Regions from separate parts of the Faecalibacterium sp. DFI.5.82 genome, predicted to be linked through region 4. Evidence: a T-box and tRNA genes for the amino acid it is inferred to sense, from the RefSeq annotation. Region 4 holds a T-box; the other regions hold tRNA genes.
What was found. A T-box is a leader RNA that pairs with one kind of tRNA and senses whether it is charged. The one in region 4 lies ahead of P0G09_RS14910 (valine--tRNA ligase), so its partner is inferred to be a tRNA-Val.

Region 1: it has a tRNA-Val gene. The T-box ahead of P0G09_RS14910 (valine--tRNA ligase) is inferred to sense a tRNA for this amino acid. The anticodon was not compared.
Region 2: it has a tRNA-Val gene. The T-box ahead of P0G09_RS14910 (valine--tRNA ligase) is inferred to sense a tRNA for this amino acid. The anticodon was not compared.
Region 3: it has a tRNA-Val gene. The T-box ahead of P0G09_RS14910 (valine--tRNA ligase) is inferred to sense a tRNA for this amino acid. The anticodon was not compared.

Annotation. Positions count from the first base shown of each region.
Region 1 is NZ_JARFIS010000013.1:57,656-63,150, reverse strand. Features, by position in the region: gene P0G09_RS14090 (class I SAM-dependent methyltransferase) at 1-365, opposite strand, end outside; gene ruvB (Holliday junction branch migration DNA helicase RuvB) at 395-1,450, opposite strand; gene ruvA (Holliday junction branch migration protein RuvA) at 1,454-2,062, opposite strand; gene ruvC (crossover junction endodeoxyribonuclease RuvC) at 2,272-2,784, opposite strand; tRNA gene P0G09_RS14070 (tRNA-Val) at 3,008-3,083, shown strand; gene P0G09_RS14065 (GNAT family N-acetyltransferase) at 3,203-3,730, shown strand; gene P0G09_RS14060 (hypothetical protein) at 3,931-4,452, shown strand; gene P0G09_RS14055 (hypothetical protein) at 4,467-4,712, shown strand; gene P0G09_RS14050 (hypothetical protein) at 4,859-5,326, shown strand.
Region 2 is NZ_JARFIS010000003.1:181,611-187,105, reverse strand. Features, by position in the region: gene P0G09_RS06540 (cytidine deaminase) at 1-2,058, opposite strand, end outside; gene P0G09_RS06535 (hypothetical protein) at 2,301-2,684, opposite strand; tRNA gene P0G09_RS06530 (tRNA-Val) at 3,058-3,133, opposite strand; gene P0G09_RS06525 (TetR/AcrR family transcriptional regulator) at 3,277-3,870, opposite strand; gene P0G09_RS06520 (MMPL family transporter) at 4,120-5,495, shown strand, end outside.
Region 3 is NZ_JARFIS010000003.1:59,390-64,884, reverse strand. Features, by position in the region: gene P0G09_RS05975 (XRE family transcriptional regulator) at 1-301, opposite strand, end outside; gene P0G09_RS05970 (hypothetical protein) at 669-914, opposite strand; gene P0G09_RS05965 (hypothetical protein) at 931-1,443, opposite strand; gene P0G09_RS05960 (hypothetical protein) at 1,666-2,010, opposite strand; tRNA gene P0G09_RS05955 (tRNA-Val) at 2,442-2,518, opposite strand; gene P0G09_RS05950 (FeoB-associated Cys-rich membrane protein) at 2,677-2,841, shown strand; gene P0G09_RS05945 (hypothetical protein) at 2,881-3,174, opposite strand; gene P0G09_RS05940 (helix-turn-helix transcriptional regulator) at 3,174-3,413, opposite strand; gene P0G09_RS05935 (LexA family transcriptional regulator) at 3,597-4,217, shown strand; gene tsaA (tRNA (N6-threonylcarbamoyladenosine(37)-N6)-methyltransferase TrmO) at 4,219-4,911, shown strand; gene P0G09_RS05925 (LysR family transcriptional regulator) at 4,923-5,495, shown strand, end outside.
Region 4 is NZ_JARFIS010000016.1:3,081-8,575, forward strand. Features, by position in the region: gene P0G09_RS14900 (folylpolyglutamate synthase) at 1-170, opposite strand, end outside; gene P0G09_RS14905 (VanZ family protein) at 175-684, opposite strand; gene P0G09_RS14910 (valine--tRNA ligase) at 689-3,394, opposite strand; T-box leader at 3,451-3,682, opposite strand; gene P0G09_RS14915 (bifunctional homocysteine S-methyltransferase/methylenetetrahydrofolate reductase) at 3,714-5,495, opposite strand, start outside.

The sequences.
Region 1 (5,495 bases), on a different contig from region 4:
TTGACAGGGCGGCCTGCCGCACGGATCTTTCTGGCGTACCAGGCCCAGTTAACGGCCTGCTCCGGGAACACGCCGGTGTGCTTGAAACCGGTGGGGCTGACGATGAGGGTCAGCTTGTCCTCGCCCTCACCGCAGGAGATCTTCCACTTCTCAGGCAGACGGCGGCGGTACTCCCACTCTCCGCCCCCCTGATTGGAGCGGTGGTAGATGGCATCGGCCTTGGCCCAGAGCGGGCTCTGCTTCTCGGTTTTCCACACCACCTGCGGGTCGGGCCGGATGAGGATGGTCTCTCCCCAGCGCTCCAGGCGGTTGCCGCCGGTGGCATCCAGCAGCTCGTAATCTTTCCAACTATCTGCAGGGCGCATAAGCGTCCTCCTTTCTCTCTTCAAACGGCTCAGAACAGGCTCTGCTGGCCGTTGTCCTCCGGGCTTCCGGTCTCGGGGGCTTTCAGGCCCAGGTGCTCATAGGCAAGGCGGGTGGCACAGCGGCCACGGGGGGTGCGGGTCAGAAATCCCATCTGCATCAGGTAGGGCTCACACAGGTCCTCCAGCGTCACGGCCTCCTCGCCCAGCGCCGCCGCCAGCGTTTCCAGGCCCACAGGGCCGCCGTTGTACATCTCAATGATGGCACGGAGCAGGCTGCGGTCCAGCTCGTCCAGACCCAGCGCGTCCACGTCCATCCGCTTCAGGCTCATCAGGGAAACATCCCGGTCGATGATGCCATCCCCCAGCACGGTGGCAAAGTCGCGGACACGCTTCAAGAAGCGGTTTGCCACGCGGGGGGTGCCCCGGCTGCATTTGGCCAGCTCGTAAGCGCCCTCCGGGGTGATGGGCTGGTCGAGGATACCCGCCGAGCGCTGGATGATCCGGCTCAGCTCATCGGGGCTGTACAGCTCCAGCTTGAGCAGCACACCGAAGCGGTCCCGCAGGGGGCCGGTGATCTGGCCCGCACGGGTGGTAGCGCCCACCAGCGTGAAGCGGGGCAGGTTGATCCGGATGCTCTGGGCGCTGGGGCCCTTGCCGATCATAATATCCAGCGCGTAATCCTCCAGCGCCGGGTAGAGCACCTCCTCCACCTGCCGGGACAGGCGGTGGATCTCATCAATGAAGAGCACATCGCCCTCCTGCAGATTGGTCAGCAGGGCGGCAAGGTCGCCGGGCTTCTCAATGGCAGGGCCGCTGGTGATGCGGATCTGCACCCCCATCTCGTTGGCGATGATGCCCGCCAGCGTGGTCTTGCCCAGGCCCGGAGGGCCATAGAGCAGGATGTGATCCATGGGCTCGCCGCGCCGCTTGGCGGCTTCCAGATAAATTTTCAGGTTCTGCTTGACCTTGTCCTGTCCGATGTAGTCCTCCAGATGCTGCGGGCGAAGGCTGTTTTCCTCGTTGTCCGCCGCCGTTAAGCCGGGCTGCATCATTTTTGCGCCATAGAGCGCGGTTTCGTCCTGCATGGATTACCTCCTGCCTGCCATGCCCCGCAGGGCCAGCTTGATGATCTCTTCCACGGGAAGGCTTGCGTCGATCTTGGAAACGGCCAGGGCTGCTTCGCTCTGGCTGTACCCCAGCGACACCAGCGCCGCAATGGCCTGCCCGGCTCCCTGTGCGGCGGGGGCGGCAGTGGCCGCGCCCACATCCTCGAGGTTGATGCCATCCACAAAGCCCTTTGCCACCTTATCCTTCAGCTCCAGCACGATGCGCTGGGCCAGCTTGGGGCCCACGCCGGATGCCGCCTTGAAGGCCTTGTGGTCGCCTGCCGAGATCGCCAGCGCCACCCGGTCAGGCTCCATGACACTGAGAATGGCCAGACCCACCTTGGGGCCCACACCGGAAACGGCAGTCAGCAGCTCAAAGCAGCTCTGCTGCTCCTCGGTGGCAAAGCCGTACAGGCTGATGTCATTTTCGGTCACGCTCATCACGGTGTAAAGGGTGGCTTCCCGGCCCATCCCGGGCAGTGCGCCCGCAACGCTGGTCGGGCACTGTACATAGTAGCCCACCCCGCCGCAGCTCACCACCACAGCGTTCAGGGTCTTTTTGATGATTTTTCCAGTTAAAGAGTAGATCATAAAGTGTTTTCCCTTTTCGGTCAGCTCCTCCCCTGTCCAACCTCTCCGTCATTGCTCCGCAATGCCACCTCACCTAGTAGGGGAGGCCTTGGCATAGCGGGCAGCTCTTCCTCTTCGCCAGAGGCTCCCCTGCTAGGGCAGCTGTCGAACAAAGTGAGACTGAGAGGTTGTACAAAGGGAAGCCTTCCCTTATACACGAATAACAACAACTAAATCGGCCCAACGCCCCTTCTTGCAAAGCGGTTCAGCTGGTTGCCGTTGGTATGGCAAAAGGTGATAGCCATGGCCAGTGCATCGGCGGTATCATCGGGCTTGGGCACAGCAGGCAGATGCAGCAGGATGCGGGTCATCTCCTGCACCTGCTTTTTCACGGCCTTGCCGTAGCCGGTAACGGCCTGTTTCACCTGCATGGGGGTGTACTCGTAGATAGGGATGCCCGCCTGCGCTGCCGCCAGCAGGATGACCCCGCGGGCCTCAGCCACGCCGATCACGGTGGTCTGGTTGTGCTGGTAGAACAGCTTTTCGATGGCAAGCACCTCGGGCTGTGTCCGCTCAATGACCTCCCGGATACCGGTGTAGACCTCGTCCAGCCGCTGCTCAAACGGCACCCCGGCATCGGTGCACACAGCCCCGAAATCCACCGGTGCAAACCGGTTGCCCGCATAGTCCAAAACGCCCCAGCCCACAATGGCGTAACCCGGGTCGATGCCCAAAACTCTCATTCTGCGATACCTTTCCTATTATAATCAATGTATTATACCACAAACCGGCGTTCAGGGCAACGGAAACGCCTTGGGGCGGTTTACAAAATGTGCGCTGGGCGGCTGATTTTCCATTCCCGGCAAACCAGGCATCAAAAAGTTTGCAGAATTTTCAAAAAAGGGCTTGCTTTTTGCCCGGCGGTATGATATCATAATCAAGCTGATTGCGGCACAAACAGAATATGGACGGTTAGCTCAGCTGGTAGAGCATCTGCTTGACGTGCAGGAGGTCACAGGTTCGAGTCCTGTACCGTCCACCATACAGTTCGTACCCGAACCCGATTCTCTATGAGAAAGGGTTCGGGTACGTTTTTTGTTTACAGGAGGTTTTGAGAAAGGGCTACTCGGCCTATAAGCCGGAATGTGAAAGGATGAGAAGATGACCTTTTTAGAAACAAATCGGCTCAGACTAAGAAATGTAAGTCCTAAAGATGCGATTCAGATGGTTGATTATCGAAATAACGAGCGATGCTCGAAATATCAACGAGGCCAGACGAAAGATTATAAGGATATTGTTGCTTTGATCGAGCGTAATAAAGACAATGCCCTGAATATCGCATCGCCGACTATGATTAGTGTTGCATTAAGAGAAACGGATGTCATGATTGGCGAAATCGTCGTTATGCCTAACGAGGGCACAATTTCTTTAGGGTACACATTTTCTTATAAAGTTCACCGAAGCGGTTACGCCTATGAAGCCTTGTCCTCTTTAATTGAGTATTTACACAAGCACTATCCTCAGTGGGATTTTATCTGTTTTACTGAAAGAGAGAACATTCCAAGTATGAGCCTTTTGAAGAAGCTGGGATATACGAATTTGGGTTATCTGCCGTCAAAGAATTCTCAAGTATTTGGAAAGTGGCTTCGCCAGGACACATTAGAAGAAATCACAAGTGCGGTTCGATAACTCCTGGTTTATCGCAACCTCAGAAGCAGGGTTTGGGGCACCGCACGCCCCAACAAGAAGCTGTTCCAAAGGGAGCAAGAGTTTTCAACAATTGAAAATTTGTGGCCACGGGACGGTTCTTGCTCTCACACTTTCACTCTCTTTGCGATTTTCTTTCTTGAAAGTCTATCGTTCTTTCGTTATAATAAAACTGAAAGAAGGTGGGCATTATGACTTTGCAATATTTTGTCACAGCATCCGATACGGGCAATAGGATTCCGATTGAGGTTGACAAGTCAACTCCCGCTGACCTTGCTGCAACCAAAGAAAGCTGGCAGACCGACTGGACAAGTGAGTTCATCGGTGACCCCGCACTGGAAAAGTACACGGCTAAAACCGAAAACGGCGAAATCGTAGCATTGGGTGCTTACCGCGAAACAGAATCCAGCATGTTCGTTTATATTGAGTACATCGAAAGCCACCCGGAGAGCAACCCGACGCTGACCATTCAGAAAAAATATCTGGGCATCGGGCGTATGATGATCGCGTTCGGCATCCAGCTTTCTATTGATTCCGGTAAAAACGGCGTCGTCACTTTTGAAGCTAAGACGGATGAACTTGCAAAACATTATATCCGGGATTTTGGCGCGATCCGGGTCTTTGCCAAACAGTCCGGCGGGCCGATTATGCTGATGCTTGCCGACAATGCGGCGCTTTCGCTCTTTAATACGTATCTTTCCTGAAAGGTGGTGCTCCCATGGATATTGAAGTCAAACGAATGTCCCCTACTGCTATTGAAATGCTTGACCAACTCGGCGCAGTCTGCAAACGGTTCGGCGTTGATTACTATGCAGCTTCCCAAAATCAGCGTGATCTGCTGGACAGCATTGCCCTGCACGAATATCAACTGAAAAAAGCACACGAGCAAGGGCTGAAGCGTTCCGAAGTGCCTCCGTTTCTCGGTTTGAAGCGCTCTGACCGCAGCAACGATATGCCTGCCTAAAGGTTCGACTGCTGCTGACAATGCTCCACTCGTGGAAAAGAACCATCGACTTTGGTCGGTGGTTCTTTTTGTTTTGCTGGCGCTTTGCGGGATGGTGCGGTATACTCGGCTTAGTTCAACAACTCGGAATTTCAGGAGGTGTTTTTATGCCACAAATGAATAAGGGAGGAAAATTTATTTTCGGGAAATCACTCATTCGGACGGATGGAACATTACGGATTCCACCGCAGGCAATGGAAGAATATCACATTGCAGATGAAGGAAAAGTATATCTTTTTACCGGAAGTAAGATTACCGGTGGCTTCTGCGTCACCCGGGAAGGCCTTTTGCATCCGTCAAAACTTGGTCACATTTTGGACGATACTCCACCGTTGCTTGACTACTCAGCAGGTTCTGGCGAATTTATCAAATACAAGGGGCGTTCCTACTGCTGGGTAGAGATTTCACAGGAGGGGCAAATTCTTCTTACGAAGAAAATGATGGATTTTTTGAAGGTGAGACCCGGAATGGAGCTGCTCTCTATCCGCAGTAGCGACATCGCGTTTACGATGGGAGCTAAAGGACCTCTATTGGAAAAAGCAGAAAACTATGATGGTGAAATTCCGCTTTTTTAAGTGTAACAATTCCAGTTTGCCGTACTCGTTCCTGGCAGGGTTTGGAGCAGGCATACCCCAACAAGAGCACTTCGGAAACTCGCAGGAGCTTGAGAAGTGAAGTCCCGGATGGACCATCCTCCACCCGAGGATAAGAACCATCGACTTCGGTCGGTGGTTCTTTTTGTTT
Region 2 (5,495 bases), on a different contig from region 4:
CTGCAATTCTTTCAGCTGTACGAATTTGATTTTTTCCTCTTCTGCGGTAACTGCTACCTGCACATCTTCACCCCAGTATCTTAATCTCTCCTGGCAAATACCGCACGGAGACAATATCTGATAGGGGGATTTCTCATCTTTACGGACAAGACACATGCAATGCGTTACCTTTTCATTGAATTTATGTGCTTCAAGCATTGCACCTGTCTCGATACACAAAACAGCAGATGCGTTAGCAGTCTCAATGCTGACACTTGTGTAATAATTTCCATTCGATGTATGCACGACACCAGCACCACCCCAACCGACAGGATACCGTGTTTCAATCAGTTCTACCGCCCTGCGGTACATTTCGTTTTCGATTTCATAGTTTCTCATATAAATCTCCATGCCAACTTCTGAATTGTTGAGCTGAGTATACCATACTCTATGAAGAATAGCAAAAGGCAGGGTACCACCATCATGGCGATACCCTGCCTTTGTTCGTTCCTGTTTACCGTCCTGCATACTCTCGGCATAGAGAACATCTTGTGAAATAAAAAAATACCCGAACCCTTTTTCGTAAAGAATCGGGTTCAGGTACAAACTGTATGGTGGAGCATTCTCCACAGCACTCGAACCCAACACTTCCTCACGGGTGACCGTTTTGGCATCATCCGTGAAGTTGAAATTGAGTACGACCCGGTCATCAAAGACGTAGACCGAGTTGACAAAGGTATCAATGATCTGCCGCTGGTGTTCCGTGCTGCCCACGTCACCCTTGCGGAATTTTTCAAGCCAGAACCGAATCCACTCACGGGTCAGGACGGGCTTTTTCAGCTCTTCTTCCAGAATGCTGGTGTTCAGGGCTTCTTTCCGGGCTTCCAATTCGTCCAGCCGCTGCTTGGTGGTCGGGGTCAGGATGCCCTGTTCAATGGCTTCCAGAAGGTTTGCCAGCCGCTTCTCTGTGTCCCTGAGCTGGTCTTTCAGGACAGGCAGCCGGGTGTTCTCCTTCTGCTGGGCTTCCATGACCAAATCTATCAGCCGTTCGATGATTTCGTCGCTAAAAATCACCTTAATGGCGGTGTCCACCACGAACCGCTCCAGCGGCTCCTTGCGGATGGCTTTCAGGTCGCAGTGCGCCTTGCCGTGGCGTTTGGCGTTGCCGCACTTGTAGTAATAGTAGGTGTTTCCCATGTGGCTGGTGCCGCTTTCGCCACCCATCAGGGTGCCGCACTTGCCACAGAACAGCTTGGTGGTCAGCAGATATCTCACATCCTCTTTTGCAGGCCGACCATGGGCGATCCTGTTCTGCTCAAAACGCTGCTGCACCCGGTCAAACAGGTCCTGGTCAACAATGGCCGGAATGCCGCCCGGCGTCACAATGTCCTTGTAGCGGTATTCGCCGATGTAGCGGCGGTTGCGGAAGATCTGGAAGAAGCTGTTCTTTACGAACGGCTTCCCGGTGCGGGTACGCAGGCCGCGCTCGTTCAGGGATGCTGCGATCTTCTCAGCCGGTTCGCCGTCGGCATACCGGGTGAAGATCTCTTGCACGATGGGAGCCGTCTCCGGGTCGATATGGTACAGCCTGTCCTCCTTGCCGATGGTGAAGCCCAGCGGCACCACACCGCCGTTGTACTTGCACTGGAGGGCGTTTTCGCGCTCACCGCGCGCCACTTTCAGGGCGAGTTCGGCGGAATAATATTCCGCCATGCCAATCAGCATACTCTCCACCATAATGCCTTCAGGCCCCTGCGAGATGGGTTCCATGGCAGACACCAGATGGACACCGTTCTTTTCCAGCTGGTACTTGTAGTTCACGGCATCGAACCGATTCCGGGCAAAGCGGTCGAGTTTCCAGACCAGAACCACATCGAAGATTTTCTTTGCGCTGTCCTTAATCATCCGCTGAAAGTCTGGGCGGTCATCCGTTTTGGCAGAGTAGGCACGGTCAATGTAGGTGCCGACCACGGTGATGCCGTTCTTCTCGGCGTAGTCCTTGCAGTCGCGCAGCTGTCCCTCAATGGACGCTTCACGCTGGCTGTCGGATGAATAGCGGGCGTAGATCACGGCGGTCATGGTTGCACCTCCTTGGCGCGTATTCGACTTGCCTTTATAGTATCGGGTCAAGCGCAGCTTGTCAACAATCTGCGAGCAGATTGAAATGTGAAAATTGCGAAACGCAGCGAAAAAGGTGAGAGCAAGAATCGTCCCGTGGCCACAAATTTTCAATTCTTGAAAATTCTTGCCCCTTTGGGACAGCTTCTTGTTGGGGCGTGCCTGCCCCAAACCCTGCTTCTTACTATTTGGAAATCACACAATTATGCACCACTGGGTCCACGAGAACTGACGCTCATCGGAGGTATAGAACTATAAAAAGATTGGCCATTCACAGTGTTTTGAGTCAACCCAATCAAATCAATCAACTGGCTCTCGTTATAGCTCTCTTGACAGTTATCCAGCACAGCACATTGGCAGCTATATACACCACTATCGTTAGAGACAACTCCCCACCATTCAAGGTCTGCCAAAAGTTTTCCAATCTTCTTGCGGTCAAAGCGTATTTCTTTTTCCAAAAGGGACGAGTAAATTTGTGGAGCAGACATCGGTTTTTGCTTTAATAGGAGAGCTAATGCCAATTCCTGTCCATGCAAACGGTGAAGCAAAAGACCTCTGCGAACCCAAATGTTCGACGTTTTTTTCATAGCAAATACCTCCTTTTTTAGATAGCTCGTTCACTTAAAATACGATTGATGTCCATTTGAAATTGCGCTCGTTCACAATTGTTATGTTGACTTGAGTATATCATATTACACAATGAAAGACTACTGTTATATATCAGACCCTGCCCTTTTTCCTGCGTACGTGCGTACCGACCATGTACGGACGTACGCAACGATTAGTCCGAAAAGCGCAATATAGGGAAATACAAAGCAAAAAGGCAGGATACCACCGTCATAGTGATACCCTGCCTTTGCTCGTTTAACGCTCTGTGTAGTCCTTCCGCAGAATTTCCGATAAACAAAAAACGTACCCGAACCCTTTCTCGTAAAGAATCGGGTTCGAGTACGAACTGTATGGTGGACGGTACAGGACTCGAACCTGTGACCTCCTGCACGTCAAGCAGATGCTCTACCAGCTGAGCTAACCGTCCAGATGTCGTATCGACTTGAGTATGATACCACATTTTTCGCGCAATTGCAAGGGCTTTTTTGAAAAAAGTCTGCCTTTTCCGTTTTTTGCCCCGGGGGATTGGCGCAAAGGCCCCTTTGCGGGGGGCTGGCAGGGGAGAGGCGCTCAGAGTGCCCGGCGGATGATGTCGTAGAGGATGGGCTTCATGTTGTCGATGTTGTCGGGCTTGCCCTCCAACACGGAGGTATAGCACACCGATATGCACATGCTGCCCAGGGCGGTGATGCGCTGGTAGATCTCCCGCTCGGTGCGGCCCGCCATCTCGGGGCTGCACATCACGATCTGGAGGACCTTGCGCATCAGCGGCTCGGCCTCGCCGCTGGCTTCGATCTGATCCAGCCCGGGCCAGACAAAGCTGCGCTCCAGGAAGCGGAGCATCAGGGTGTCCGCGCGCAGGGCTTCGATGATATGGTCAATGACAAAGATCATCTGGTCGGGGAAGCTGGTAAGCTCGGCGGCGTGCTGCTCGGCAGCGGTGCAGGCGTTGTCCAGCAGCTGGTAGCTCACCCGGGCCAGCAGGGCCTGCGTGACCGAACCCTTATCGGCAAAATAGAGGTAGAATGTGCCCTTGCCCACCTTGGCGCGGGAGGTGATGTCCTCCACGCTGGTCTTGGAGGTGCCCCGCTCCAGAAACAGCTCGTAAGCTGCATCCAGAAGCGCGCGGCGCTTTTCCTGTTTCTTTCCTTCCACGGTGCTCATAGCTTGCTGCATCCTCTTTTCTGACGTTGTTTTGTCGTGTAAACAATATTTTAGCAGGGAGAAGGGAAGAGCGCAAGAGCAAAAGCCCCCGGACAAGCTATACAATTTTTGCTTTGTGATAAGAAAACTGACTTTTGGTCATTTTTTATCTTGACACCTTGCGTCGATCGGTTATAATAGTGCTTGCTCAGAAATGACCACGGGTCATTTTTAGGGCAGATCCAATCAACTTTCGTATGGAGGGTTCCCATGAAAAAGATCGCACAGAGCATCGTGCGTCTGCGCAAGCTGATCTTAACAGTAGCGGTCCTGCTGTTGATCCCTTCCGCAATCGGCGCGGTTGCTACCCGCATCAACTATGATGTCCTGACCTATCTGCCGCAGGAGCTCGACTCCATGATCGGCGAGGTAGCGCTTGAGGACGACTTCCACCTGGCCTCCACCGGTATGATCACGGTGGAAGGCCTGCCTACCAATGAACTGATCGCCATGAAGAAGGACATTGATGCGGTGCCCGGTGTCACACAGACCTTCTGGCTTAGCGATGTCATCGACCCCAGCATCCCCACCGAGATGCTGCCCGCGGATGTCCAGCAGTTCATGTTCGGCAAAAATGATTCCACCATGCTCATCGTCCGGTTTGATGCGCCCAGCGCCAGCGACGAGACGATGAACGCCGTCAAGCAGATCAAACAGGTGCTGCGGCACGACTGCTACTTTGGCGGCATGAGCGTCATCTTGCAGGATACCAAGGCGCTGATCAATGAAGAGATGCCGCTGTACATCCTGTGCGCTGTGGGTGCCAGTATGCTGGTGCTGTTCCTCTCGCTGGAGAGCACCATTACGCCCGTACTGTTCATGCTGGGCCTGCTGTTCCCCATTGCGTACAACTTTGGCACCAACATCTTCCTGGGTCAGATCAGCTACATCACCCAGGCACTTTCCACGGTGCTGCAGTTGGGCGTGACGATGGACTTCTCCATCTTCCTGCTCCACCGTTATCAGGAGGAAAAGGAACTCCGCTCCTCCAACGAGGAAGCCATGGTGACCGCCATCTGCAAGACCATGACCTCCATCACCGCTTCCTCCCTGACCACCATTGCGGGCTTCCTGGCACTGTGCGCCATGCGCCTGACGCTGGGCCGCGATATCGGTGTTGTTATGGCAAAGGGTGTGGCGCTGGGTGTCATCTGCACCATCGTCATTCTGCCTGCTTTGATCCTGACCTTTGATCAGCAGGTCGAAAAGTACAAGCACCGCACCATCGTGCCCAAGCTGACCAAGCTCAGCTACTTTGTTTCCAAGCACGCAATGCCCATCGTGGCCGTCTTTCTTGTGCTGCTGGTGCCCTTTGTGGTGGCCCAGCAAAAGACCGAGGTCTACTACACCCTGTTCGACTCGCTGCCCCAGGATCTGACCGGCATCGTTGGCACCAACAAGCTGGGCGAGGACTTTGGCATGACCACCTCCCACTTTATTCTGGTGGATGAGGACCTGACCGCAACGCAGGTGTCGGACCTCTGCGATGAGCTCAAGGATGTGGACGGCATCACCCAGGTGGTGAGCCTGGATTCCATCACCGGCCCGGGCTTCCAGACCGAACTGCTGCCCGACAGCGTGACCGA
Region 3 (5,495 bases), on a different contig from region 4:
CTGCATCTACCCAAAAGCAATCATTGAGTGAAAGACCTTTATTGGCTGCAATAATTCCAAGCGGTCGATTCAAAGAAAGCCCCACCTTAGAGAGCAGAGCGTCTACATACGCTCGGTTCTTCGGAATTGTGCGATGCCGCAGCCAGCGTTCTACACCATCTTCTGATACAGTCAGGTTCAAAGGTAAAAAGGAACGGTTTTCTTCGTAGACCTTTATAATATGGAGGTCAGTATCTGCACTGTCCATGTTTGCTTCAAAGGTAAGCAGTGGCAAATCAAAATGCCTGATGGTGTAGCGCACAGCGATTTCTCCTTTCATCCATGATCTTTTTCTTTATTATACGGCATCAAAATCCGAATGAAAAGCACCGTCGTCATTCTGCACAAAATTCAAGGATAAAATTTTATACCAAAAAATCTGCAAAAATCGGGTTTTCGGAGCCATTTTGCCGTTCCTCCCCGAATTTTGCTACAGATCTGCTACAAACTTGCTACAAACGACTGAAAAGGGGGTCTCCTACGCGTTTCATTATCAACATGCAAAAGTGAATCCGTTTCACTTTCGCATATCAAAAAGCACGTAGATACAAGAAAAAGCCGCCTACCTTTTCAGGTAAACGGCCTTACGTTTGGTGGAGCATTGTCCACAGCAGGCGAACCTGATGTGTTCAGCCGGCACGATGAATGCCAAAGAACGGTGCAACGGTGGAGGCGGCTTTTCCATTGGCATGAGCCTGTTTCAGGCCATAGTTTTTTCGTGCCACAGCCTCCACAAAGGTACGGTCTTTTTCAGATGCATTATAGTAGTCCACATTAAAGCGCTTACACGTCATAAGCAGTTCATCCAGCCACGACATGGTTTCATCCGACATGGGAGAAAAATCGATGTCAAAATCTTTATTACATTCTTTCATATAATTTCCTCCTTTCTCAAAAAAGATACGAAGAAAAAATATCTTTGGACGCCTGATCGGCGATCATAAATGTCTTGGGTCCGTCCGGATACAGAGATGCGACCGGACGTGCGCCAAAATCCCGGATATAATGCTGTTCCAGTTCGTCTGTTTTCGCTTCAAAAACAACTACGCCGTTGCAGTTAGCATCGATCGAAAGCTGGATGCCGAATGCGATCATAGCTTTCCCAATGCCCTGATACTTCTTTTGTTTTGTCAGAGTGGGGTTGCTTTCCGGCTGGCTTTCGATGTAGGCAATATAGACCGCTACGCTTCCTTCCCGGATACGGTAAGCGCCCAGCGCAACGATCTCACCTTCTTCAGTTTTGGCAACGTACTTTTCTTTCTGAGGGTCAAGAATGAAATCTGTGTCCCAGACGGTCTGCCAGCCGCTCCGGGTAATTTCCAAATCATCTTTTGATGCTGCATCGACTTCAATATTGATATGCTTCCCGGTAGCAGATTCTATTACATAGTATTGCAAAATCATTGCGCCCACCTTCTTTCAATTTTATTATAACGAAAGAACGATAGACTTTCAAGAAAGAAAAGCACAAAGAGAGTGAAAGTGTGAGAGTGAAAGTGTGAGAGCAAGAATCGTCCCGTGGCCACAAATTTTCAATTCTTGAAAATTCTTGCCCCTTTGGGACAGCTTCTTGTTGGGGCGTGCCTGCCCCAAACCCTGCTAGGAACGAGTACGACAAACTGGAATTTATACCCGGTACTTGTCTCGATTTATAGTCATATCAACCAAATGAAATACAAGTAAGATAATAAAAAAAACGGAAACTATTATTATTCCTGCGCCCGGCTTGATAAAATCAATTATACCGCCAAGACAAAAGAGCATTGCCCATGTCTTAATCCGTTTTCCAGTAACTCTGCATATTTTCTCTGTGTTTAATCCAGTATAATCTCCTGATAAAAACAGCACACTTCTTTCTGTATTCCTTGATTTGATAAAAAATCTTCCAACAAAAAAGAGAACAGTTGCCATCAGTAAATCAATAAATATAATTATTATTTTCATTTTCAACACCTCTAATTCTAAGTTCACAACTTCCAATTTACTGGGCTAAGCCGAGTATACCATACTCTCCAATGAAAGAACACCCCCGATATAGTGAAATTTTGCCATTTTCCTGCGTACGTGCGTACACGCTCCGCAGGGATTCCAAAGGGGCTATGCCCCTTGGCACACAGACTTTGGAACAAAGTCTAGTGTGTTACACCTTGCCAGAGGTGTACACGCTCTCCCGGTACGCACGTACGCAGCGATTACCCCCAAACGCGCCATATAGGGGGGACGACCAAGTTCGCACAAAGCGAACTTGATCCCGCAAAACAAAAGGCAGGATACCACTATCATAGCGATACCCTGCCTTTGCTCGTTTACCGTTCCGAGTAGTCCTTCCGCAGAACCTCCGATAAACAAAAAACGTACCCGAACCCTTTTTCGTAAAGAATCGGGTTCGAGTACGAACTGTATGGTGGAGAATTAGGGACTCGAACCCCAGACCCCCTGCGTGTGATGCAGGTGCTCTAACCAGCTGAGCTAATCCTCCGAATCGGAACAAGAGAATTATACCACAACCGAAGTGGATTGGCAAGCCCTAATTTTGATTTTTTCGCAATTTTTTCCCACTGCGAGGCAGTTGCTCTTTTGCGCAAAATGGTGTATACTGAAATTGCGCATTCCAGCGCAAAAAGAGAGGTTTTTTCAATGCTGACACTTCGTGGGATCATTACCATTCTGGTGCTGGCAGGGCTGTTTGCCCTGGCAGTGGTCTGGATCTCCAAGCAGGGCGGCTGGAAAGGCGAAGGCTGCGGCGGCAACTGCGCCTCCTGCCACCAGCACTGCGATACTCCGGAAAAGAAACCGCACTGACTGCAATGCCCCCGGATGGCTATCCGGGGGCATTTTGCGTCACAGGGCACCGTAACGGGCGGCAAAAACGGCTACGGTGCTCAGCAGATCGAGCTGGGCTTTCTGGTAGGTGGTGCGCCCGATGCAGAGCCGCTCCAGCACATCCTCCTCCTTGCGGCGCTCCAGGTAGCGCAGCTGGAGCAGGCCTGCACGGATGGGGTCGGCGGTGCGGTAATACTCCTGCGTCTGCTGGATGGCCCGGGCCCAGCCCCAATTGGCCGGGCTGCGGGCCCACTGGCGGGTACCGTAGTTCTGCAGGGCCTCCCGGGTCTTTCTGCGCTGTTCAGCGGTCATCACGCCGCCCCCTTTCTTTGGCACATCCGGGTGCCCGGGCCAAAGAAGCAGGCATCCCGCTGTTCCATGGTCAGCCCCAGCATGGCAGAAAGACGGTCGGCTTCGCTGACTTTGAAATCGCTCTCGTCGTTCAGCTTTTGATGCAGGGCGCTGCTGCTGATGCCCAGCACCCGTGCCACATGGCCCAGCTTGAGGCCCTGGCTTTCAATGTAGGCGCGGATCTGTGTGGTATTTGTCATCAAAGGTTCTCCTTTCATCTGGATCTCTGCGTGTCGTTTCACAATCTTTGGTTGTATTATAGTTCGATGTTGATTTTTTGTCAACTATTTTACCAAAATCGCGCGAAAATCGTTGATTTTTAAGAACTTTTCTGATATACTTACGGCAGAACATTCTTTTTCAGGAAAAGCGAGGTCCCTGCCATGTCAGAACTTTCCCGCCGTATCTTACAGCGTCGGCTCGAGCTGGGGCTCTCTCAGGAAGAGCTTGCCCAGCGGATGGGCTACCGCTCCAAATCCTCCATCACCAAGCTGGAAAAAGGGGTCAACGACATCCCGCAGTCCAAGGTGGAGGAGTTTGCCGCTGCATTGGAGACCACCCCCGCATGGCTGATGGGGCTGGAAAACACTGCGTTTGTCCCGCCGGGGTTTGAGCCCCTGCCCGAAATGGTACGGGTGCCGCTGGTGGGCAGCATTGCCTGCGGCTCCCCCATCACCGCCGAACAGAACATCGAATGCTACATCGGCGTTCCTGCCGCATGGCACGCCGACTTTGCCCTGACCTGCCACGGCAGCAGCATGGCCCCCACCATCTGCGATGGTGACATCGTCTGCATCCGCTGCCAGCCCGAGGTGGAGCAGGGCGAGATCGCCGCCGTGCGGATCGGCGATGAGGCCACCTTAAAGCATTTTCACCGGCAGGGCGACACCGTTATGCTTCTGGCCGACAACGCCGCCGTCTGCCCGCCCATGATCTATGCCGGGCCACAGTTGAACGAGATCCAGATCGAGGGCAGAGCCGTGGGCTTCTGCAGAGGTTTATAATATGAGCAACGAAACCATGACCCTGAAAGTCATCGCACACATCCACACCGCCTTCCCCACCAAGTTCGGCATCCCCCGACAGAGCGGGTTGGTGGACGGCCTGCGGGGCGAAATCATCTTCACCCCGGAATACCGCAACGCCGATGCCCTGCGCGGGCTGGAGGATTTCAGCCACATCTGGCTGGTGTGGCAATTCTCCGGCGCGGTGCGGGAGAGCTGGTCTCCCACCGTCCGGCCCCCGCGCCTGGGCGGCAACACCCGGATGGGCGTGTTTGCCACCCGCTCCCCCTTCCGGCCCAATCCGCTGGGCCTTTCCAGCGTCAGGCTGGAGGCCATCGAGCACCGCCCCGAGGTGGGCCCGGTGCTCATCGTGCGGGGCGCAGACTTGATGGACGGCACCCCCATCTACGACATCAAGCCCTACATCCCCTACGCCGACTGTCACTCGGATGCGGCAGCCGGATTCACGGCACAGACCCAGACGCACAAACTGCAGGTCGAATGCCCGCCGGAGCTGTGGGAAACCGTACCCGCCGCCGAACGGGACGGCCTGCGGGGCGTGCTGGAAAACGACCCCCGTCCCTCCTACCAGCACGACCCGAAGCGGGTATACGGAATGGAATTTTCGGGATTGGAAGTCCATTTTGTCGTAGATGGTGCTGTTCTGACCGTGACCGGCATCACCCGCCGCTGAGAGGTGCCGCCGTGGAACTGCGTACCATCAACACCTTTTTGCATATTGCGGAGCTGCACAGCTTTTCCCGTGCGGCACGGGAGCTGGGGTATTCCCAGTCGGCAGTCTCCGCGCAGGTGGCCCAGCTGGAAGCCGAATTGGAAACGCCGCTCTTCGACCGGGTGGGCAAAACGGTCCGCCTGACCGATGCCGGGCAGACCTTTCTGACCTATGCCCGCTCCCTGCTGGCCACTGCCGAGCAGGCCAAAGCGGCCCTGCAGCCTGCCCGGCAGGTCAGCGGTACCCTGCGGGTGGCACTGGCAGATTCGGTCTGCAGCACCTTTCTGCCCGACCTGCTGCAGCGGTATCACGCCCTCTGCCCGCAGGTGGAGCTGGTGCTCCGCACCGCTACCGACGATGAGATGCTCCAGATGCTGGGCTCCAATCAGATCGACCTGGCATACACGCTGGACAAGCCGCTGCTGCAGCCCAGCTTTGTGCTGGCTGTGGATGAGCCGGAGCCCATCTGTGTGGTGGCCCCCGCCGGGCACCCATTGGCCGGGCAGGCGGAGGTCACGCTTCAGGAACTGGCCGGGCAGGAGTTC
Region 4 (5,495 bases):
CTGAGCACCGCCGCCGTGAGGGCGGCGGCAGTCGTTTTGCCAGCCGTACCGGCTACGCCCAGATAATCCACCCGGCCTGCCTTAGCAGAGAGGGCTTCCTGCAGCTGCCGGGCCGGGGCAAAGCCCTCGGGCAGAGATGCAAAATAGGCATTTGCCTGTTCAATGGTCATTGCGTCAAACCTCGTTTCGATGTTGATAGAGAATGATGCACATCCGGACAAGCCCCAGCAGGATGAGCCCCACCAACAGGCCGGTCATCACTCCGGAAAAGTCGATCCAGATATCGGTGACCTGGCCGCTGCGGCCCGGCACAAAGAGCTGGATGGTCTCATCGGTCAGGGCTGTGAGCAGGCCGCCCAGTATGGGCCAGGACACATGCTTGAAGAAGTGCCGGGTGTACACCCGCAGGCAGAGCATGAGCAGGAAGCCTTCCAGCAGATACTCGCAGAAATGCGCCAGCTTGCGCACAATGTGCATGGTGAGCCGGTCAGCGGCACCGGGAAGCCCCAGATGCCGCAGGATGCCCTGCAGTATCCCCAGTACCCGGCCGCTGGCCCCCTCGGACACATCCGCGATCTGCAGAGAGTTGGAGAAGATGAACACGATGCAGCCGATGAGGGCAAAAGTAAAGATCACCCGCCACGCGATGAGCCACGGGGAGGTGCGTTGATTCTGTTCCTGCATCCGCTTAGCCCAGAGCCTTGATGCTCTGCTCGATGTTGGCCAGCTTGCTCTGGCTGTTGGTGCGCTTTGCACGGATCTCTTCCACCAGAGCGGCGGGGGCACGCTCCACGAACTTGGGGTTGGCCAGCTGGTTCTCAAACATGGCCAGTTCCTTCTCGGCCTTGGCCTTTTCCTTGTTCAGGCGGGCCAGCTCCTTCTCGCGGTCGATCAGCTCCATCATGGGGATAAAGCCGCGGGCGGTGTGGGTGGACACCTGCACCATGCCATCGGTGCTGCCCTCGTACTTTTCCGTAAAGGTCACGTCGGTAGCAAAGGCAAACTTTGCCAGATAGACCTCTGCATTCCGGAAGGGAGCGGGATCAGCCGTCTCGATGATCATACTGGTCTTTTTGGCAGGATGGACATTCATCTCGGTGCGCATGGTGCGGACTGCCTTGATGTAGTCCATGACCTTTTCAAAGGCTTCCTCTTCCTCGGCCCAGTTGTGTGCCTCGTCAAAGGTGGGCCAGCTCTGGGTCATAATGGTCTCGGCGGAGCCGGGCAGGGCCTGATACAGCTCCTCCGTGATGAAGGGCATGAAGGGATGCAGCAGCTTGAGGGCCTTGTCCAGCACATACACCAGCACACGGCGGGCGGTATCTGCCTGCTCTGCATCGCCGGAGTTCAGGCGGGGCTTTGCGATCTCGATGAACCAGTCGCAGTAGACATCCCAGATGAAGCTGTTGATCTTGGCAGCGGCCAGCCCCATCTCGAAGTGGTCGAGGTTGTCGGTCATGGCACCGGCCACCTGATTCAGCTTGGTCAGCACCCACTTGTCGCTCATGTCCAGCTTGCTCTCCTCGGGCAGGCCGGGCTGGAAGTCCTCGGGCAGGTTCATCAGGACAAAACGGGTAGCGTTCCACAGCTTATTGGCAAAGTTGCGGGCAGCCTCCACCTTCTTTTCGCTGTAACGCATATCGTTGCCGGGGGTGGAGCCGTCCAGCAGCATGAAGCGCAGTGCATCCGCGCCGTACTGGGCAATGACCTCCAGCGGGTCGATGCCGTTGCCCAGGCTCTTGGACATCTTGCGGCCCTGGCTGTCGCGGACGATGCCGTGGATGCAGACAGTGTCGAAGGGAGCCTTGCCGGTGTAGGCCAGGCCGGAGAAGATCATGCGGCTGACCCAGAAGCCGATGATATCATAGCCGGTGACCAGCGTATTGGTGGGGTAGAAGTACTTCAGGTCCGCGCTGTCCTCGTTGGGCCAGCCCAGAGTGCTGAAAGGCCACAGAGCGGAGGAGAACCAGGTATCCAGCGTATCGGGGTCCTGGGTGAAGTGGCTGCCGCCGCACTTGGGGCAGGTGCAGGGCATCTCTTTGGCGACCACGGTCTCGCCGCAGTCATTGCAGTAGAAGGCCGGGATCTGGTGGCCCCACCACAGCTGACGGCTGATGCACCAGTCGCGGGTGCCCTTCATCCAGTTGAGGTAGTTCTTGGTAAAGCGCTCGGGCACGAACTTGATCTCGCCCTTCTCCACGCTCTCGATGGCGGGCTTTGCCAGCGGCTCCATCTTAACGAACCACTGCTTGGAGACCATGGGCTCGATGGTGGAGTGGCAGCGGTAGCAGGTGCCGACCTCGTGCTTCAGGGGCTCGATCTCCTTCAGGAAGCCGCCCTCCTTCAGGTCTGCCAGAATGGCCTTGCGGGCCTCGAGGGTGGTCATGCCGGCGTACTTGCCGCAGTCCAGCACCTCGGGCTCGTTCACGGTGTTCTTGCCTGCGGCAAACAGTGCATCGGCAGCGGCCTTATCGGCAGCACCGGTCATGTGGCCGTCGTAGGTAAACACCCGGACGATGGGCAGATTATGGCGCAGACCCACTTCAAAGTCGTTGGGGTCGTGGGCGGGGGTGATCTTGACGACACCGGTGCCCTTGGTCATATCGGCGTGCTCGTCGCAGACGATGGGGATCTCCTTGTTCAGCAGGGGCAGGACAACATGGCAGCCGTGGAGATGGGCATAGCGGGGGTCCTCGCCGTTGATGGCAACAGCGGTATCACCCAGCATGGTCTCGGGGCGGGTGGTTGCCAGCTCCAGCATCTCACCGGTCTCCTTGACCGGGTAGAGCAGGTGCCAGAAATTGCCGTCCTTTTCCTCGTACTCCACCTCGGCATCCGAGATGGAGGTGTTGCAGTGGGGGCACCAGTTGACCATCCGGTTGCCGCGGTAGATCAGGCCCTTGTCGTACAGGCGCACGAACACTTCCTTGACGGCATCCGAGCAGCCCTCGTCCATGGTAAAGCGCTCCCGCTGCCAGTCACAGCTGGTGCCCAGCTTTTTCAGCTGGCTGACGATGCGGTTGCCGTACTTGGTCTTCCAGTCCCAGGCGCGCTCCAGGAAACCGTCGCGGCCCACCATCTCCTTGGTCAGGCCCTCGGCACGCATGGCCTCCACGACCTTGGCCTCGGTGGCGATGGATGCGTGGTCGGTGCCGGGCACCCACAGGGCGGCATAGCCCTGCATCCGCTTGGTGCGGATGAGCACATCCTGCATGGTGTTATCCAGCGCATGGCCCATGTGGAGCTGGCCGGTCACGTTCGGAGGGGGCATGACGATGGTGTAAGGCTTCTTGTCGGGGTCTGCTTCCGTGTGGAAGTAGCCGCCGTCCTGCCAGAACTGGTAGATACGGTCTTCCACCTGGCTGGGATCGTACTGTTTTGCGAGTTCTTTCATTGTATCCTCCCAAAAATGTGATGAGTGGGACGAAAAAAGCCGCCCCACGGAACGTTCCATGGGACGGCTGTAAACTACATACCGCGGTACCACCCAAATTGCACCGGCTGCAAACACAGCCCGTGCCCCTTGATGCCCCGGTAACGTGGGGCAGCTCCGAGGGCGGCTACTGGCTTCACCGCCCCTGCTCAAAAGCGACAGTGCGCAGCGCTTACCTGCCGGGCTCTCACCTGCCCCCGGCTCTCTGCAAGGCGGTTTGCCGCGCACACTCTTTCTCGTTGCATTTATACAAAGAATATAACGTTTTTTTGGCGTTTTGTCAATATGCTCCGAGAACTTCCTGCTTCAATCTGCCGATCAGCCGCTCCATTAGGGCCACCCGGTTGAAGGGGGTCATCAGGTAGAGGCCGTCCGCATACGGCAGGGCGGCCTTTGCCATTTCCAGCGAGATGGCAAGCCCCAGCTCCTCGCCCTGGGCACGGTCGAGCCCGGCAAACTTTTCAATGATCCAGTCCTCCACATGGATGCCGTTGATCTCGTTCTCCATGAAGATGGCGTTGCGCTGGCTGACCACCGGCATGATACCGGCCAGGATCCTTGCATCGGCCCCCAGCGTCTCCCGGGACTTTTTCAGGTTTTCCACCGCCTGTGCCGAGAGCACCGGCTGGGTCAGAAAGCCGCTCATGCCGTTTTCCAGCTTCTCCTTTGCCCGGCGCAGCTCCACATCAAAGTTGCGGGCGTTCAGATTCAGGGCACCGAACACGGTCATGGGGCCGGGCATCTCCCGGCCTTCCCCTGCCAGCGAGACGATGTATTGGGCCAGCTTGCGGGAGTTGAACTGGTAAACGTTCTTCACCTCGTCCCGCTCTGCCGTGGGGATGGGGTCACCGGTGATGGCCAGCACCTCCCGCACGCCCTCGGCGTACAGGCCCAGCAGCAGGGCCTTGGTGGCGTTCAGGTTGCGGTCACGGCAGGTCATGTGGGGCAGGGTGCACAGCCCCAGCTCCCGGTGGACCCGGCAGGCCACCAGAGAGGAATCCATCCGGGCCTGTGCAATGGGGCAGTCGGCAATGGTCAGCAGGTCAGCGCCCGCCGCCTGCAGCTTTTTTGCCCCTTCCAGATAACCGGTCAGGTCCGCATTGCGGGGAGAATCCAGCTCAATGGCAATGACCTTTTCCCCTGCGTTCAGCTTACGCAGAAAAGCATCCTCGTTTTCCACCGTCTGTTCCTTCACGGTGGAAAACTCTTCTGCCGGAGCCGTTTTTTTCACCACGGGCAGGCTGTCCAGCTCCGCCCGCAGTGCGGCAATGTGGGCGGGGGTGGTGCCGCAGCAGCCGCCCAGGATCCGAACCGTGCCCTCGGCGGCCAGACGGCCCAGCTCCCTTGCAAAGTACTCCGGCCTGCCCTGATACTTCACCTGCGTCCGGGTGACAACGGGATAACCCGCGTTGGGCATGACCGACAGGGGCAGCGTGCCCCCCAGCTGCTTTGCCAGTGTGCGCATGGCACCGGGTGCCGACACGCAGTTCAGGCCCACGGCATCCACGATGCCGCTTTCCTGCATCCGCCGGGCAAGGTCTTTGCAGTACATGCCCTCCCGGGTGTAGCCGTCGGGCAGGACCGCAAAGGACACCAGCACAAAGGCATCCGGCACTTCCGCCTTGATGGCCCCCACGGCATCCAGAATGCCCGCATCGGAGCTCAGGGTCTCAAACAGGAAATTCCTGGCCCCCAGCGCCGCAAACTGCTTTGCCACAGCCGTATATACCTGCCCCGCCGGAACCGCCTCGGTATCCGGAGCCGGGCCGAGGTCGGCAAAAACAGCGGCACCCGTCTCCTCTGCGGCCTGCACAGCCAGCTGCCAGCCTGCCTGCGCCAGCTGTTCCCAGCCGGGCGCGTGTGCCGCCGCCAGCCGGGGCAGGCTGAAGGTATTCGTCTTGACGGCATCAGCCCCTGCCGCCAGATACTCCCGGTGGACAGCCAGCACCCCCGCCGGGTCGGTCAGGTTGGCCTGCTCGCACTCCACCCCGGGAGCCGCCTTATAATAAGTACCCATGGCACCATCAAAAAGCAGGGGGCGGGTCTGTAACAGTTCGCGGAT